Regions from separate parts of the Rhizobium sp. PP-CC-3G-465 genome, predicted to be linked through region 4. Evidence: predicted binding sites of a transcription regulator. Region 4 holds the regulator's gene; each other region holds the start of a gene.

Region 1 (3,788 bases), 240 kb from region 4:
GGTTCGATGCGGATCGAGGACCTGACCGACCGTTTCGGCATCAGCCTGATGACGGCGCACCGCGACGTCGACGAACTCGTCAGCCGCGGCCTCTTCCGCAAGACACGCGGCATCGTGACCGCCGCCCCGACAAGCCTTATCGAATCCAGCGACGTCTACCGCTCGAGCCGTCAGGCCCGGGAGAAAGCTGCCATCGCCCGGGCGGCGATGACCTTCATCGAGCCGGGACAGGCGATCTTCTTCGACGATAGCACGACCGTGCTGCAAATGGCCCGTCACCTGCCGGAAAAAGTGCCGCTGACGGTCATCACCAATTCGCTCAACCTCATGAACGAGCTGAAGGCCGTGCCGGACGTGACGCTGCTCGGGCTCGGCGGGCAGTTCTACAACTGGTGCAACGCCTTCATGGGGCGCATGACCATCCGCGAGATCGAGAAGCTGAGGGCCGATACCGTCTTCATGTCGATGTCGGCCATTCTCGACGACGTCGCCTTCCACCAGTCGCCGGAGATGGTGGAGACCAAGCGGGCGATGTTCGACAGCGCCGCAATGCGCATTCTTCTCGCCGACCACACGAAATTCGAGCGCCGGGCGCTCTATTCCTTCGCCGCGCTCACCGAATTCGACCTCGTCATCGTGGACGACAATATCGCGCCGGAGCATCTGGAGCGCATGCGCTCCAAGGGCATCAACCTGATGGTTGCGCCGGTGGATCGGCCCAAGGCCGGACGATAGACCGTCCGCTCAGGCTTTTTCGGCTCAGGCGCTTTCCGGATTGACGAAGACCAGTTCCATCCGATCGGCAAGGAAGCGGGTACGGATCGCCTGCACCGGCCGGTCCTCGAGATCCACATCCACGGCATTGGTGACCAGCACGATCGCATCCCCGGCGCAGGAGAGCGCATCGGCATCGCCCGGCGAAACGCGTTCCGCCGTCAGCCGCGTCTCGCGCCTGCGATAATCGGCAAGGCCGCAACGGCGGAGCGCCTGGGTGATCGAGCCTTCCTGCGCATAGGCAGCGATGATGCCGGGGAAGCGTTCGGCTGAGAAATGCGAGGTGGAGCGGGACAAAGGCACACCGTCCACCACGGCCATATGGTCCAGCCGGTGAAGCGGGGCTCCGAGCGCAAGACCGAGCAGCCGCGCCATGCCCATGTCGGCCGATACCTTCTGCGATCCGACGAGACGGCCCGAGGGCTCCAGCGACTGGCGCATCATGTTTTCGGAAAAGCGCGCCCGCGTGCCGATCGGGTAGGAAATGCGCGGCTCGACCGGATTGACGAAGGTGCCGCGTCCCCGCTCCGCCCTGACGATCCCCTCGGCCGCGAGAGCCGCGATCGCGCGGCGCACCGTATGGCGGTTGACGCCGTAGTCGGCCGCAAGATCGGTTTCCGGAGGCAGCCGATCGGTGATGACTGCGTCCATGATCGAGGCGCGGATGCCATCGGCGACGCGCCGCCAGCGTGAGATGCCGTCATCCTGTCCGTCCAATGTCAGCTCCTTCTCACCGTATCGCACCGCCGTGTCATAGCGACGTCATGATTTCCAGGTTATAAATCGGATCAAGATTAGTTGTCTATACAAATAGACAAATAGGATCCGAAATGACCAGAGAATATGAGACATCGGGCCGCAAGCGCGCCCTCGACGCCATGGCGTCCATGCCGGCCAATCTTCTTGGCGAACGCTATGGCGCGATCGTGAAGACGGCACCGCAGGCCATTCCCGTGCGCGGGCCGGAGATCGGCGCAGTGATTGTGCGCGGCCGGATCGGCGGCGGCGGGGCTCCGTTCAATTTGGGCGAGACGAGCGTGACGCGGGCGACCGTGAAGCTCGACAGCGGCGAGGTCGGCCATTCGATCATTCTCGGCCGCGACACCGAAAAGGCCCGCATGGTCGCGCATCTCGATGCGCTCGGACAGCTCGCCGCCTGGCAGGCCTTGATCGAGATAGATGTCGTGGCACCGGCGCTGGCGCTCGACGCCGAGGCGCGTCGCCAGCGCGCGGAAGAAACGGAAGCGACGCGTGTCGACTTCTTCACGCTGGTCCGGGGAGAAGACCGATGAGCCTCACAACCGTCGATGGCGGTTTCGCCGAACCCGTCTTCGGATCGCAGCGCGCTTTTCGCGCCTTGATGGATGCCTTCGCGCGACCGGGCAGCGTTGCCGATCTCTCGGACCTTGCCTCACCCCCGGCGCCGATGTCGCCTGCTGCGGGCGCGATCCTTCTGGCGCTTGCCGATGCGGACACGCCGGTCTTCTTCGAGACGGACATGCCAGGCGCGAAGGCCTGGGTCGGCTTTCACACCGGTGCTGCGGCAACCACCGATGCGCCATCCGCCCGCTTCGTCCACCTCGCGGATGGCAGCGATTGCACCGGCTGGAGCCGCTTTGCGGTGGGCACGGCGGAATATCCGGATCGCTCGGCCACGCTGCTCCTGCCTGTCACAGCCCTTCGTGGCGGCCAACGCCTCACCCTCAGCGGACCGGGCATCGAGACCACGACCGACATTGTTCCGCAGGGTCTGCCGGCAGGCTTTGCCGATGTCATGGCCGCCAACCGTGCGGGCTTTCCGCTCGGCTTCGATCTCGTCCTCGTCTCAGGGGACGAGGCGCTGGCGCTGCCCCGCACCACACGCATTCAGGAGGCCTGAGCCATGTATGTAGCCGTCAAAGGCGGGGAAGCCGCCATCGAGAAGGCGCACCGGCTGCTGGCTGACCGCCGCCGCGGCGACCGCTCCGTTCCCGCTCTATCGCTCGAACAGATCGCCGGCCAGCTCTCGCTCGCGGTGGACCGGGTCATGGCTGAGGGATCGCTCTACGATCCCGAGCTTGCCGCCATGGCCGTGCGCCAGTCGCGCGGCGACATGATCGAGGCGATCTTCCTCATCCGCGCCTATCGCACGACGCTGCCACGCTTCGGCGCGACGCGACCGGTGGAGACGGCGGCGATGCGGATCGAGCGGCGCGTATCGGCCACCTACAAGGACATTCCCGGCGGACAGTTGCTCGGGCCGACCTTCGACTATACCCACCGCCTGATCGACCCCGCTATGGCCGGCGATCATCCCGTCGAGCCCGGCGCAAGGCGGGACGTCGCCGAAGATGCGGCCTATCCCCGCGTGACGGACATCCTCAACGGCGAAGGCCTGATCGAGCCGGATATCGCCTCCGACGCCGAGCCCGGCGACCTCACCCGCGACCCGACCGGTTTTCCCGCAGGCCGCGACCTCCGGCTGCAGGCGCTGGCACGCGGCGACGAAGGTTTCCTTCTGTCGCTCGGCTATTCGACCCAGCGCGGCTACGGCCGCACGCATCCCTTCGTCGGCGAAGTGCGCATCGGCCTCGTCGATCTCGAAATCGACCTGCCGGAACTCGGCTTTGCCGTGAATATAGGCGCGATCCGTGTCACCGAGTGCCAGATGGTGTCGCAGTTCAAGGGCGGCGGCGAGGATGGTCCGCGCTTCACCCGCGGCTACGGCCTCGTCTTCGGCCAGTCGGAACGCAAGGCCATGTCGATGAGCCTTGTCGATCGGGCGCTGCGCGCGGACGAGTTCGACGAGAACCGCGCGGCACCGGCGCAGGACGAGGAATTCGTCCTCTCCCACTGCGACAATGTCGAGGCGACCGGCTTCGTCGAACATCTAAAGCTGCCGCATTACGTGGATTTTCAGGCCGAACTCGACCTGCTGCGCATGCTGCGGCGGGAGCACGCGGCGGAAAAGACCGCTGGGACGGACCGACAGGAGGCCGCGGAATGACCTTGCCCGCCTATAACTTCGCCTATCT
Region 2 (3,788 bases), 1.4 Mb from region 4:
GCCGAAACGGCTGATCAGCGCGCCGCCGATCATCGTCGCACAGATAAAGGCGATGGAGCCCCACAGCCGCATGCGCGCATAGTCGAAGCCCCAGCGCCGCACGCCGGTCAGCGCAACCGCCTCGACGATCGGCACATAGGGCGAATAGACAACGCCCTGCAGCGTGTAGATGGCCAACACCGCCCAGAACGCGTGGGACACGAACAGCCCGAGCGCCGTCAGCAGCGACAGCCCGGCCGACCAGAAGAGAAGCCGCGTCCGCTCGCCAAGCTTATCCGCGATTATGCCCGCGACCGGCGCAGAAAACACCCGCACGAACATGGGGACCGCCAGGATCACCGAAATCTGCGCTGCATCGAACGACAATGAGGCCAGCCAGACCGGGAAGAAGGGCAGCGCAAACCCGTTGATGAACAGCGGCGCGCTAAAGAGCAGCGCGATCCGCGCCACGAATCGCGAAGGCGGCGCCGGCTCATGGAACCTTGGCGAAGAGGAAGAATCCATTCGGGATGACCTGATGTCGATCCTGCCGGTTATCATGGCCCGGGTAGACCGCGCCAGTGCGAACCTCTCCCGAAAACGGGGAGATGACCGTCACCGGCTCTTTCCGGAAGCGACCCGGCTCAGGCGGCGTGTCGCGCGAGAAACGAACCGACCAGAGCCTGCGCCTCGCTGCTGTCCTCTGCGGGCTGCGGTGCGCCGGCCAGCACGTTCCAGGTGAGCAGCTCCATCCGCCCGTCGGCATGCTCGGCGATCGCCGTGCAGCTTTCCACCCAGTCGCCGGAATTCATGTAGCGGATGCCGTCGATATCCTCGATCACCGCATGGTGGATATGCCCGCAGACCACGCCGTCCGCCTCGGCCTTGCGCGCTTCCGCGGCGACGACCGTCTGGAATTCGCCGATGAAATTGACGGCGTGCTTGACTTGCTGTTTCGCCCAGGCCGAAAACGACCAGTAGGGCATGCCGAGCCGGCGGCGCACGGCGGCAAGCCCGATATTGATGACGATCGCCGTGTCGTAGGCCCAGTCCCCGAGATAGGCGAGCAGCCGCGCATTGCGCACCACCACGTCGAACTCGTCCCCATGCAGCACGAGATAGCGCAGTCCGTCCGCACTCTCGTGAATGTGGCGTGAGGCCACCTCGATGCCGCCGAAATGCATGCCGGGAAAGGCCCGCAGGAATTCGTCGTGATTGCCGGGGATATAGATGATCCGCGTGCCCTTGCGGGCCTTGCGCAGCAGCTTCTGCACCACATCGTTGCAGGATTGCGGCCAGTACCAGGAGCGCTTCAGCCGCCATCCATCGACGATGTCACCAACGAGGATGATCGTATCAGCATCGTGCAGGCGCAGGAAATCGAGCAGGTAATCAGTCTTTGCGGCCTTGGAGCCCAGATGCACGTCGGAAATGAACAGGGTCCGGAAATGCCGGACGGCAGGCTCGCTCACTCTCTGGTCCATCGGTCCTCTCCGGGTTTCAGATCCTGCTATTCCTGAAAACAGACTCCTGTTTCAGGAGCATGACAACACAACACGTGAATGTGAGAAGCCTGCCAAAACCTGTGCCGCGAACTGTACGCACCGGCGAATTCGTGCCAGAAGAACCCCGTTCTGAAAGAGGGTACTGACGCGATGAGCAGCGGCGAAGACACCAAGACACCGAAGACACCGGCCGGCGGCGACCTTGACGAGCAGGCGCTGTTCTTCCACCGGTATCCCCGTCCCGGCAAGCTGGAGATCCAGGCGACGAAGCCGCTCGGCAACCAGCGCGACCTCGCGCTCGCCTATTCCCCGGGCGTCGCCGCACCCTGTCTCGCCATCCGCGACGACCCGTCCATGGCCGCCGAATACACGGCGCGCGCCAACCTTGTTGCCGTCGTCTCCAACGGCTCCGCCGTGCTCGGTCTCGGCAATATCGGTCCGCTGGCCTCCAAGCCCGTGATGGAAGGCAAAGCCGTCCTCTTCAAGAAATTCGCCGGCATCGACGTGTTCGACATCGAGATCGATGCGCCGGAAATCTCCCGCATGGTCGATGTCATCTCGGCGCTGGAGCCGACCTTCGGCGGCATCAACCTCGAGGACATCAAGGCCCCGGAATGTTTCGAGGTCGAGCGCCAGCTGCGCGCGAAGATGGACATCCCCGTCTTCCACGACGACCAGCACGGCACCGCCATCATCGTCGCCGCCGCCATTCTCAACGGTCTCGAACTCGCCGGCAAGGACATCGCCAAGGCGAAGATCGTCACCTCCGGTGCCGGTGCAGCAGCACTTGCCTGTCTCAACCTTCTCGTCGAACTCGGCGCCCGGCGCGAAAACATCTGGGTCCACGATCTCGAAGGCCTCGTCTACGAGGGCCGCGAAGTCCTGATGGACGAGTGGAAGTCGATCTACGCTCAGAAGAGCGACAACCGGGTGTTGGCCGACAGCATCGCCAATGCCGACGTCTTCCTCGGCCTGTCGGCGGCCGGCGTGCTGAAGCCGGAATTGCTGGTGCAGATGGCGGACAAGCCGCTCATCATGGCGCTCGCCAACCCCAACCCGGAAATCATGCCAAGCCTTGCCCGCGCGGCACGGCCGGACGCGATGATCTGCACCGGCCGGTCGGACTTCCCCAACCAGGTCAACAACGTCCTCTGCTTCCCCTACATCTTCCGTGGCGCGCTCGATTGCGGTGCCCGGACGATCAACGAGGAAATGAAGATGGCCGCCGTGCGCGCCATCGCCGGTCTTGCCCGCGAGGAGCCGTCGGACGTCGCCGCCCGCGCCTATTCCGAGGAAACGCCGATCTTCGGCCCGGACTATCTCATCCCTTCGCCCTTCGACCAGCGGCTGATCCTGCGCATCGCCCCGGCGGTCGCCAAGGCTGCGGCCGACAGCGGCGTCGCCGCCCGGCCGATCACCGATTTCGATGCCTATCTCGACCAGTTGAACCGCTTCGTGTTCCGCTCCGGCTTCATCATGAAGCCGATCTTCACGCTGGCGAAAGCCGCCGAGAAGAAGCGGGTCATCTTTTCGGAGGGCGAGGACGAGCGCGTGCTGCGCGCCGCCCAGGTACTGCTGGAGGAAGGCACCGCGCTTCCGATCCTCATCGGCCGCCCGCAGATCATCGAATCGCGCCTCAAGCGCTACGGTCTGCGCATCCGCCCGGAAACCGATTTCGAGGTGATCAATCCGGAAAGCGACCGCCGCTTCAAGGATTACGTCGATCAGTATCTGTCGCTGGTCGGTCGCCTCGGCGTCATCCCGGAAGCCGCCCGCACCATCGTGCGCACCAACTACACCGTCATCGGCGCGATCGCGCTGAAGCGCGGCGAAGCCGATGCTCTGATCTGCGGCCTCGAAGGCCGCTACAGCCGCCATCTGCGCGATATCTCGCAGATCATCGGCAAGCGGCCGGGTGCGCTGGATTTCTCGGCCATGAGCCTGCTGATCTCCCAGCACGGCGCGACCTTCTTCACCGACACCTTCGTCACCTTCAACCCGACCTCGGAAGAGATCGCGCAGAAGACGATCATGGCGGCGGAAGAGATCAAGCGCTTCGGCATCACGCCCCGCGCCGCCCTCGTCTCCCACTCCAACTTCGGCTCCCGCGAATCGGAAAGCGCCAGCAAGATGCGCCGGGCGATGGAGTTCGTGCGCGAGCTTGCGCCCGATCTAGAAGCGGACGGCGAAATGCACGGCGAATCGGCGATCTCGCAGGTCCTGCGCAAACGCGTCATGCCCTCGACGACGCTGCACGAGGATGCAAATCTTCTGGTTTTCCCCAATCTGGATGCCGCCAACATC
Region 3 (3,788 bases), 1.9 Mb from region 4:
ATTCCGCTCGCAAAGCCGCATTTACGAGAGATCGCGCTCCGGCAGGTGGTGGATGCGGATGTGAACTGGCGAAGCGGAGAGGTCGGCTTTGCTTGGGGCGTTCTGGATACTGCGCCGGATGGCCTTTTCTCGTCGGATGTCGTCGCGCATGGAGCCGTTTTCGATCAACTGGCCGCACGTGTTTCGCCGCGCGGGCTGCTGCAACTTCTGACGTCCGTGCTCGGCACGATGCCCGGTGTAACCATCCGCGAGGGATGCGCGTCGCGGGAGATCGATCCGCGGCAGGGGCGGGTCGTTCTTGCCGACGGAGCCGTCGTCCATGCCGGGAATATCGTGCTTGCGGCCGGAGTGGGCAGCTTTCCCCTGATCGATAACTTGCAGCCGGTGGAGGGTGCAGAGGCGCGGCCGGCAAGCGGTACGGGCGTGAAAGGGCAGGCGGCGCGGCTTGCGGTCGATCTCGATCCCGCACTGCCGATCCTCTATTCGGATGGCGTCTACGTCATCGCGCATGACACCGGCGGCGTGGCGATCGGCAGCACCAGCGAGGTGGACTACGCCGATCCGTTGTCGACCGATCACAGGCTGGACGATCTGCTCGCGAAGGCGGGGAGACTGGTTCCGGCGCTGGTCGGCGCGCCGGTCATCGAGCGCTGGGCGGGCCTTCGACCCCGAGCCGTGGGCCGGGACCCGATGGCGGGGCCGCATCCCGACTATCCCCGCCTGCATCTCCTGACCGGTGGCTTCAAGATCAGCTTCGGCATCGCGCATCGCCTGGCGCAGGCGGTGGTGGAGCGAATCTGCGGGCGAGGAGAAACAATTGCGTTACCCCTGTCGTTCCGGTGCGAAAGCCATTTTGGCGTTTCGGCGCGCCGCTGAGCATCGTCATCTCCCGGCATTGCCGGCCGCTGTTTGCATCTGTAAGAATCCTCGACAGGAGCGGATGACATTTTCGTCCGCCTGGAGGATTCCATGTCGATGTCCCAACACGTTCTGTCTCTCCTTGCCGGCGCCTGCATCGCCTCCGGGCTTTTCCTCTCGCCGGTCTACGCGGCAGGAGATGACAGCTCTAAAACGCCCGTCTGCAAGAAGGGTGAGATTTACGACCAGAAAACCAAGAAATGCGTCAAGCAGCAGGGTTCGAACCTGACCGACGAGAACAAGGCGGACTATGCTTACGCGCTGGCCAAGGCCGAGCGCTATGCCGAAGCACTTGAGGTTCTGGACACTGTCGACAATCAGGAGACGGCCGAGGTTCTCAACTATCGCGGCTATGCCACGCGCAAGCTGGGACGGACGGACGAGGGGATCGGCTATTACCTGAAATCGGTCGACAAGGACCCGAAATATGCGAAGGTCCGGGAATATCTGGGCGAGGCCTATATCGTAAAAGGCCAGATCGATCTCGCGCGCAGCCAGCTTGAGACCATCAAGTCGATCTGCGGCACCGATTGCGAGGAGTACAAGGATCTTGCAGAGGTCATCGCCGATCCTTCAAAGATCTGAGGCGACATGAAAATGGGCGCTGCCTTCTGGCGCGCCCCTTAACATTGCGGATGATTTACGCACACCTACATCCAGTAGGGCGGCACGCCGTAATAATCGTAGACGAGGCGACCGTTTTCACGGTTCCAGTCATACTCGTCGTCACTGCGATACTTCGGCGCCTTCTCGACCTGTTCACGGGTCAACTCGGTGCGATAGCCGCCAAGCTCTTCGTCATAGCTGAGCTTCGTCCACGGAATCGGGTAGTGATCTTCGCCGATGCCAAGAAAGCCGCCGAAGCCGAGCACCGCGTAGGCAACCTGACCGCTCTGCTTGCCGATGATCAAGCGTTCGATCGAGCCGATGCGCTTGCCATCCGCTCCGTAAACGCGTGTTCCCTCCACCTTGTCGCTGGCGATGAGATCATGGGTCTCGACAATGCTGGCGTCCTGAAGCTTCTGGCTGTTCTCCGGATGACCGGGGCTGTCGCCGTGCAGATTGGGGTTGTGATAGGTCACGTTCCTTCTCCTCTTCTGGCTTGATGTCTGTAAAACGTGCGAATGGCCGTCCGGTTCCGTTGTTTTCGATGCACATAAGAAGCCGTCTTCGTCAGGCTGTCATGCAAATCACGTAGCGCAGGGGGCAAATCGAGGTTTGCCATGCGCTACGCCATTTGCTTCACCCCGCCGATCCATGATCCGCTCTCCGTTGCCGCAGCCGAATGGCTGGGGCGAAACGTCTATTCCGGTGACCTTTGCGAGCAACTGTCGGTGGCAGGCTGCAGCGCGCAGGATGTGGCCTTCTACACCGCGGTGCCGCGTCGCTACGGCTTCCACGGGTCGATCAAGGCGCCGTTTCATCTGGCGACGGACCGGACCGAATCGGCGCTTCTGAAGGCGATGATGCGGTTTGCCGGCGAGATCACTCCGTTCGAGATTCCGGATCTCGAGGTCTCCTGGCTCGGCAGCGCCTTCGGGCTCAGTCCGCGCGTGCCCTGCGAGCCGATGACGCATCTGGCGGCACGGGTCGTCCAGGCTTTCGATGAGTTCCGCGCCCCCTTTACCGAGCAGGATATCGAGCGGCTTGATTCCGACAAGCTGACGGCACCGCAGTTTTCGAACCTGCACCGCTGGGGACATCCTTTCGTCATGGACGAATTCCGGTTCCACATGATGCTGACCGGGCCGATGACGGCTGCCATGCGCGCGAAGATGGAAGGGCCGCTGCGGGCGCAGTTCGAGCCCTTGCTCGCGCAACCGGTAAAGGTTGCGAGCCTTGCGCTGTTCATCGAGCCTGGGGCCGGGGCACCGCTGCGCGTGCATTCCCAGCACCCTCTCGGCAAGCTTTCGGCGCATAAGCCGACGGCGCGCTTTACCGTGCCTTCAGACCCCACGGCCTCGGCGGCGACGCCGGCGCGTGAGGTGCAGATGGCGCAGGCCATGCGGCGGTTGAGCACGAGCGCCTGATCACCGGCGCTGGAGACAGGCGCATCCGACAGACGTGCGAGCGGTGAAGGAATTGCCGATTTCGGCTGTCGATATCGATCTTTATGCCTCGACTTTCCCGCTTCGGATGGTACCGTTTGGCGACAAAGAGGGGTGACCATGGATTTTTCGACACCGCGCGATCTCGTCGGCTACGGCCGTCATCTGCCGGAGGTTCACTGGCCCGGCGAGGCCAGGATCGCCGTTCAATTCGTCGTCAATTACGAGGAAGGCGGCGAGAGCACGATCATGGATGGCGAGAAGGCCTCCGAATCGCTGCTGTCGGAAATCGTCGGCGCACAGCCCTGGCCGGGGCAGCGCAACCTCAACATGGAATCGATCTACGAATACGGCTCGCGCGCCGGCTTCTGGCGGCTGTGGCGCCTGTTCACCAGCCGCAATGTGCCGGTGACGGTTTACGGCGTGACGCTGGCGATGGCACGTAACCCGGACGCGGTTGCCGCCATGAAGGAAGCCGACTGGGAAATCGCCAGCCACGGCTATCGCTGGCTGGAATACAAGGACTTTACCGAGGAGGAGGAGCGCCGTCACATCGCCGACGCCGTGCGGCTGCACACGGAGCTCACCGGCTCGCATCCGCTTGGCCTCTATCAGGGCAAGCCTTCCGACAATACGCTGAAGCTGGTCATCGAGGAGGGCGGTTTCCTCTATTCTTCCGACAGCTATGCCGACGAACTGCCCTATTGGGTGCCCGGCAAGACGCCGGAGACGCCGCATCTTATCATTCCCTATACGCTTGACGCCAACGACATGCGGTTCGCCACGCCGCAGGGGTTCAATTCCGGCGATCAGTTCTTCACC
Region 4 (3,788 bases):
GGTCATCCTCATGGACGAGCCCTGTTCGGCGCTCGACCCGATCGCCACCGCAAAGGTCGAGGAGCTGATCCACGAGCTGCGCGCCAACTACACGATCGTGATCGTCACGCACTCCATGCAGCAGGCAGCCCGCGTCTCGCAGCGCACCGCCATGTTCCACCTCGGCAATCTCGTCGAGGAGAACGACACCGACAAGATGTTCACCAATCCGGATGACCAGCGCACCCAGGATTACATCATGGGCCGCTTCGGCTGATCGGTTGCCCGACCGACAGCTTTGCGCCCGTGACCGAACTCCAAGGACAGGATCCATGGCAACCCATATCGCATCCGTCTATGACGAAGACCTGAAGTACCTGAGCCGCCGTATCTCCGAGATGGGTGGCCTTGCCGAGCAGATGGTGGCCGAATCCGTTCGCGCCCTCGTCAATGCCGATCTGGGCCTTGCCCAGAAGGTCATCTCCGACGACGTCGTGCTCGACGACGCCGAGCGCCAGATCGGCGAGAAGGCGATCGTGACGATCGCCAAGCGCCAGCCGATGGCGGCCGACCTGCGCGAAATCATGGGGTCGATCCGCATCGCGGCCGATCTCGAGCGCGTGGGCGACCTTGGCAAGAACACGGCCAAGCGCGTCATCGCCGTCTCCAGCGCCAGCCTGCCGCGGCAGCTGTCCCGCGGGATCGAGCATCTCGCCGAACTGACGCTCATGCAGCTGAAGGAAGTGCTGGATGTCTACGCATCCCGTTCGGCCGAGAAGGCGAAGGCCATCCGCGAGCGCGACGGCGAGATCGACGCGATCTACACCTCGCTGTTCCGCGAGCTTCTGACCTACATGATGGAAGATCCGCGCAACATCACACCCTGCACACATCTTCTGTTCTGCGCCAAGAACATCGAGCGCATCGGCGACCATGCGACCAACATCGCCGAGACGATCTACTACATGACGACCGGTGCGCAGCCGCTGGGCGAACGTCCGAAAGACGACTCGTCGAACACCGTCGGCGCACTCGCCACCTGAGCGAGGGGCGCGGGAGCCGAAATGCTCCTGCGCCATCGCCTCCGGTCTTGAGGCCGGCGGACGTTCGGCTGAAGGTATGCAGCCATCCGGTGGCCTCTGCGCCACGCATGAAAACTGTCAACGATGATCGCCACCCTCGGGTTCTGGCGAAAGCCTTGTCACGCGACAAGGGCACTACGGAGTCCAGAAATGCAGCCGAAAATTGCCGTTGTCGAAGATGAAGAAGCGCTGAGCGTCCTCCTGCGTTACAATCTCGAGGCCGAAGGCTTCGATGTCGACACCATCAACCGGGGCGACGAGGCGGAGGTGCGGCTGCAGGAGCGGCTGCCCGATCTTCTGATCCTCGACTGGATGCTGCCCGGCGTTTCCGGCATCGAGCTTTGCCGGCGCCTGCGCCAGCGCAGCGAAACGGAACGCCTGCCGATCATCATGCTGACGGCGCGGGGCGAGGAGAGCGAGCGGGTCCGCGGACTTGCCACCGGCGCCGACGATTATGTCGTCAAGCCGTTCTCGACGCCCGAGCTGATTGCGCGCGTGAAAGCCATGCTGCGCCGTGCGCGTCCCGAAGTCCTGTCCTCGCTTCTGAAATGCGGCGATATCGAGCTGGACCGCGAAACGCACCGCGTTCACCGCAAGACCCGCGAAGTCCGCCTCGGGCCGACGGAGTTTCGCCTGCTCGAATTCTTCATGGCCTCGCCCGGTCGCGTCTTCTCCCGCTCGCAGCTTCTCGACGGCGTCTGGGGACATGACATATATGTGGACGAGCGCACCGTCGACGTCCATGTCGGCCGCCTGCGCAAGGCGCTCAACTTCTCCAATATGCAGGACGTCATCCGCACGGTGCGGGGCGCAGGCTACTCGCTGGAAAGCTGAAGACGTTACGCTTCAATCCCGAAGCGTAACGTCTTCGAAGGCTGCATGGCTGTCGATTGCCTGGGCCCGGTGCAGACAAGATCCTCCATCATACATAACGCAAAAGGCCTTCTTCGCGGGACGAAGAAGGCCTTTTCGTTTGTGGTCTGCCAGGCGCTTATCGCGCGCGGCGACGCTCGGCCGAGGGCTGGTAGGCCAGCTTGGCGTGGAAGGTGCAGTAGGGTGAGCTATCCGGAGAGTCGTTGCCGCAGAAGTGGAATTCCTCCTTCATCGGATCGCCGATCGGCCACTTGCAGGTGCGGTCGGTGAGCTGCGTCAGCACGAGCTTGCGCGACATCGGCACGACGACATTGCTGCCCGTTGCGCCGCTTGTCCCGCTGCCGGTCACCGTCAGTGCGGTTTCCGGTGCGAAGGCGCTTTCGGAATCCTCGATCACGTTCATCGTGCTGACCGGGCGCGCCATGGGGCGCAGCGGTGCTGCGCGCGGAGCGGCGTTGGCGACGACGGCTTCCGGGGCTGCCGGGCGTGCGGCGACGACGGGACGCTTCGGGCGGTTTGCGCTCGGGGCGGCACCGCCGGCCTTGGCACGACCGGGAAGCGACAGGCGATGAACCTTGCCGATGACGGCATTACGGCTGACGCCGCCGAGCTGCGCCGCGATCTGGCTCGCGCTCAACCCCTCGGCCCAGAGCTTCTTCAGTCTCTCAACCCGCTCGTCAGTCCAATTCATGGTCGTCTCCGTTCCAGGCCGTTCCTGAAGGACGAATCCCTCACCGCGCCCCGGATGGCTCCGAAGCTGCAACGCCTTGACTCTTTTGGTGACTAGGTCCGCCGCATGCGTCTAGCAATTATTTGCTAACCTAGAGACGGGGTGACTCCCTGACAAGAGTCCGGGGAATCGACCCGAATCGATTTTTGGGTTTTCCCCAACTTGCTGTCACCGCGTGATATATTTGCAAGGCCTTTTCTCCAGAAAGCATCGCGCCTGAAAAACGCGCGACAAGGCTGTAATTCCGGGACTTTTGTTGACAGCGGCACCTGAAATACCGATAGTGCGCTCGCCGCCGTAAGGGCGGTATTTTTAATTTCGGGCCGGCACTGCCGGTCTCTGCAAAACAGATCGAACCTTCCCGCAGCCCGCGCGGACAGGACGAGGAGATTGGCACGATGGCCGAGGCAACCCCGCTTTACGAGACCTACATGCGCGCGCCGCTGCGCTTCGAGCGCGGCGAGGGTGTCTGGCTGGTGGCGGAAGATGGCTCGCGCTATCTCGATTTCGCCGCCGGCGTCGCGGTCAATTCGCTTGGCCACGCCCATCCGCATCTGGTGGCGGCGCTGAAGGATCAGGCCGAAAAGGTCTGGCATCTGTCGAACCTCTACGAAATTCCCGGCCAGGAAAAGCTTGCCAAGCGCCTGACCGACAACACCTTTGCCGACAAGGTCTTCTTCACCAATTCCGGTGCGGAAGCGCTAGAATGCGCCATCAAGACCGCGCGCCGCTACCAGTTCGCCAAGGGCCGGACGGAGCGTTTCCACGTCATCACCTTCGAAGGCGCCTTCCACGGCCGCACGCTCGCGACGATCGCGGCTGGCGGACAGGCGAAGTATCTCGAAGGCTTCGGCCCCAAGGCGCCCGGCTTCGTGCAGGTCCCCTTCGGCGATCTCGATGCCGTCAAGGATGCGATCACCGAGGAAACCGCTGCGATCCTGATCGAGCCGATCCAGGGCGAGGGCGGCATACGCCCGGCACCCAAGGCCTTCCTGCAGGCGCTGCGCGACCTCTGCGACGAATACGGCCTGATGCTGATCTTCGACGAAGTCCAGTGCGGCGTCGGCCGGACCGGCAAGCTCTTCGCCTATGAATGGTCCGGCATTGCGCCGGATATTCTGGCG

What was found. The regulator PhoB, encoded in region 4, activates phosphate uptake and scavenging genes when phosphate is short. The targets are predictions, from matches to a motif close to TGTCATNNANCTGTCAT.
Region 1: phnF (phosphonate metabolism transcriptional regulator PhnF) is a predicted target of PhoB. The motif match lies at 1,524-1,540, and genes of this name have one in related genera.
Region 2: C8J33_RS03490 (UDP-2,3-diacylglucosamine diphosphatase) is a predicted target of PhoB. The motif match lies at 1,512-1,528, and genes of this name have one in related genera.
Region 3: C8J33_RS01070 (DUF1045 domain-containing protein) is a predicted target of PhoB. The motif match lies at 2,087-2,103, and genes of this name have one in related genera.

The regions. Positions count from the first base shown of each region.
Region 1 is NZ_SLYH01000001.1:2,381,016-2,384,803, forward strand. Features, by position in the region: gene C8J33_RS11275 (DeoR/GlpR family DNA-binding transcription regulator) at 1-735, shown strand, start outside; gene phnF (phosphonate metabolism transcriptional regulator PhnF) at 760-1,491, opposite strand; gene phnG (phosphonate C-P lyase system protein PhnG) at 1,605-2,066, shown strand; gene phnH (phosphonate C-P lyase system protein PhnH) at 2,063-2,653, shown strand; gene C8J33_RS11295 (carbon-phosphorus lyase complex subunit PhnI) at 2,657-3,760, shown strand; gene C8J33_RS11300 (alpha-D-ribose 1-methylphosphonate 5-phosphate C-P-lyase PhnJ) at 3,757-3,788, shown strand, end outside.
Region 2 is NZ_SLYH01000001.1:763,889-767,676, reverse strand. Features, by position in the region: gene C8J33_RS03495 (MFS transporter) at 1-504, opposite strand, end outside; gene C8J33_RS03490 (UDP-2,3-diacylglucosamine diphosphatase) at 624-1,463, opposite strand; gene C8J33_RS03485 (NADP-dependent malic enzyme) at 1,635-3,788, shown strand, end outside.
Region 3 is NZ_SLYH01000001.1:226,152-229,939, forward strand. Features, by position in the region: gene C8J33_RS01055 (NAD(P)/FAD-dependent oxidoreductase) at 1-876, shown strand, start outside; gene C8J33_RS01060 (tetratricopeptide repeat protein) at 970-1,503, shown strand; gene C8J33_RS01065 (PRC-barrel domain-containing protein) at 1,569-1,922, opposite strand; gene C8J33_RS01070 (DUF1045 domain-containing protein) at 2,142-2,948, shown strand; gene puuE (allantoinase PuuE) at 3,087-3,788, shown strand, end outside.
Region 4 is NZ_SLYH01000001.1:2,136,702-2,140,489, reverse strand. Features, by position in the region: gene pstB (phosphate ABC transporter ATP-binding protein PstB) at 1-256, shown strand, start outside; gene phoU (phosphate signaling complex protein PhoU) at 312-1,022, shown strand; gene phoB (phosphate regulon transcriptional regulator PhoB) at 1,212-1,895, shown strand; gene C8J33_RS10085 (GcrA family cell cycle regulator) at 2,053-2,625, opposite strand; gene C8J33_RS10080 (aspartate aminotransferase family protein) at 3,063-3,788, shown strand, end outside.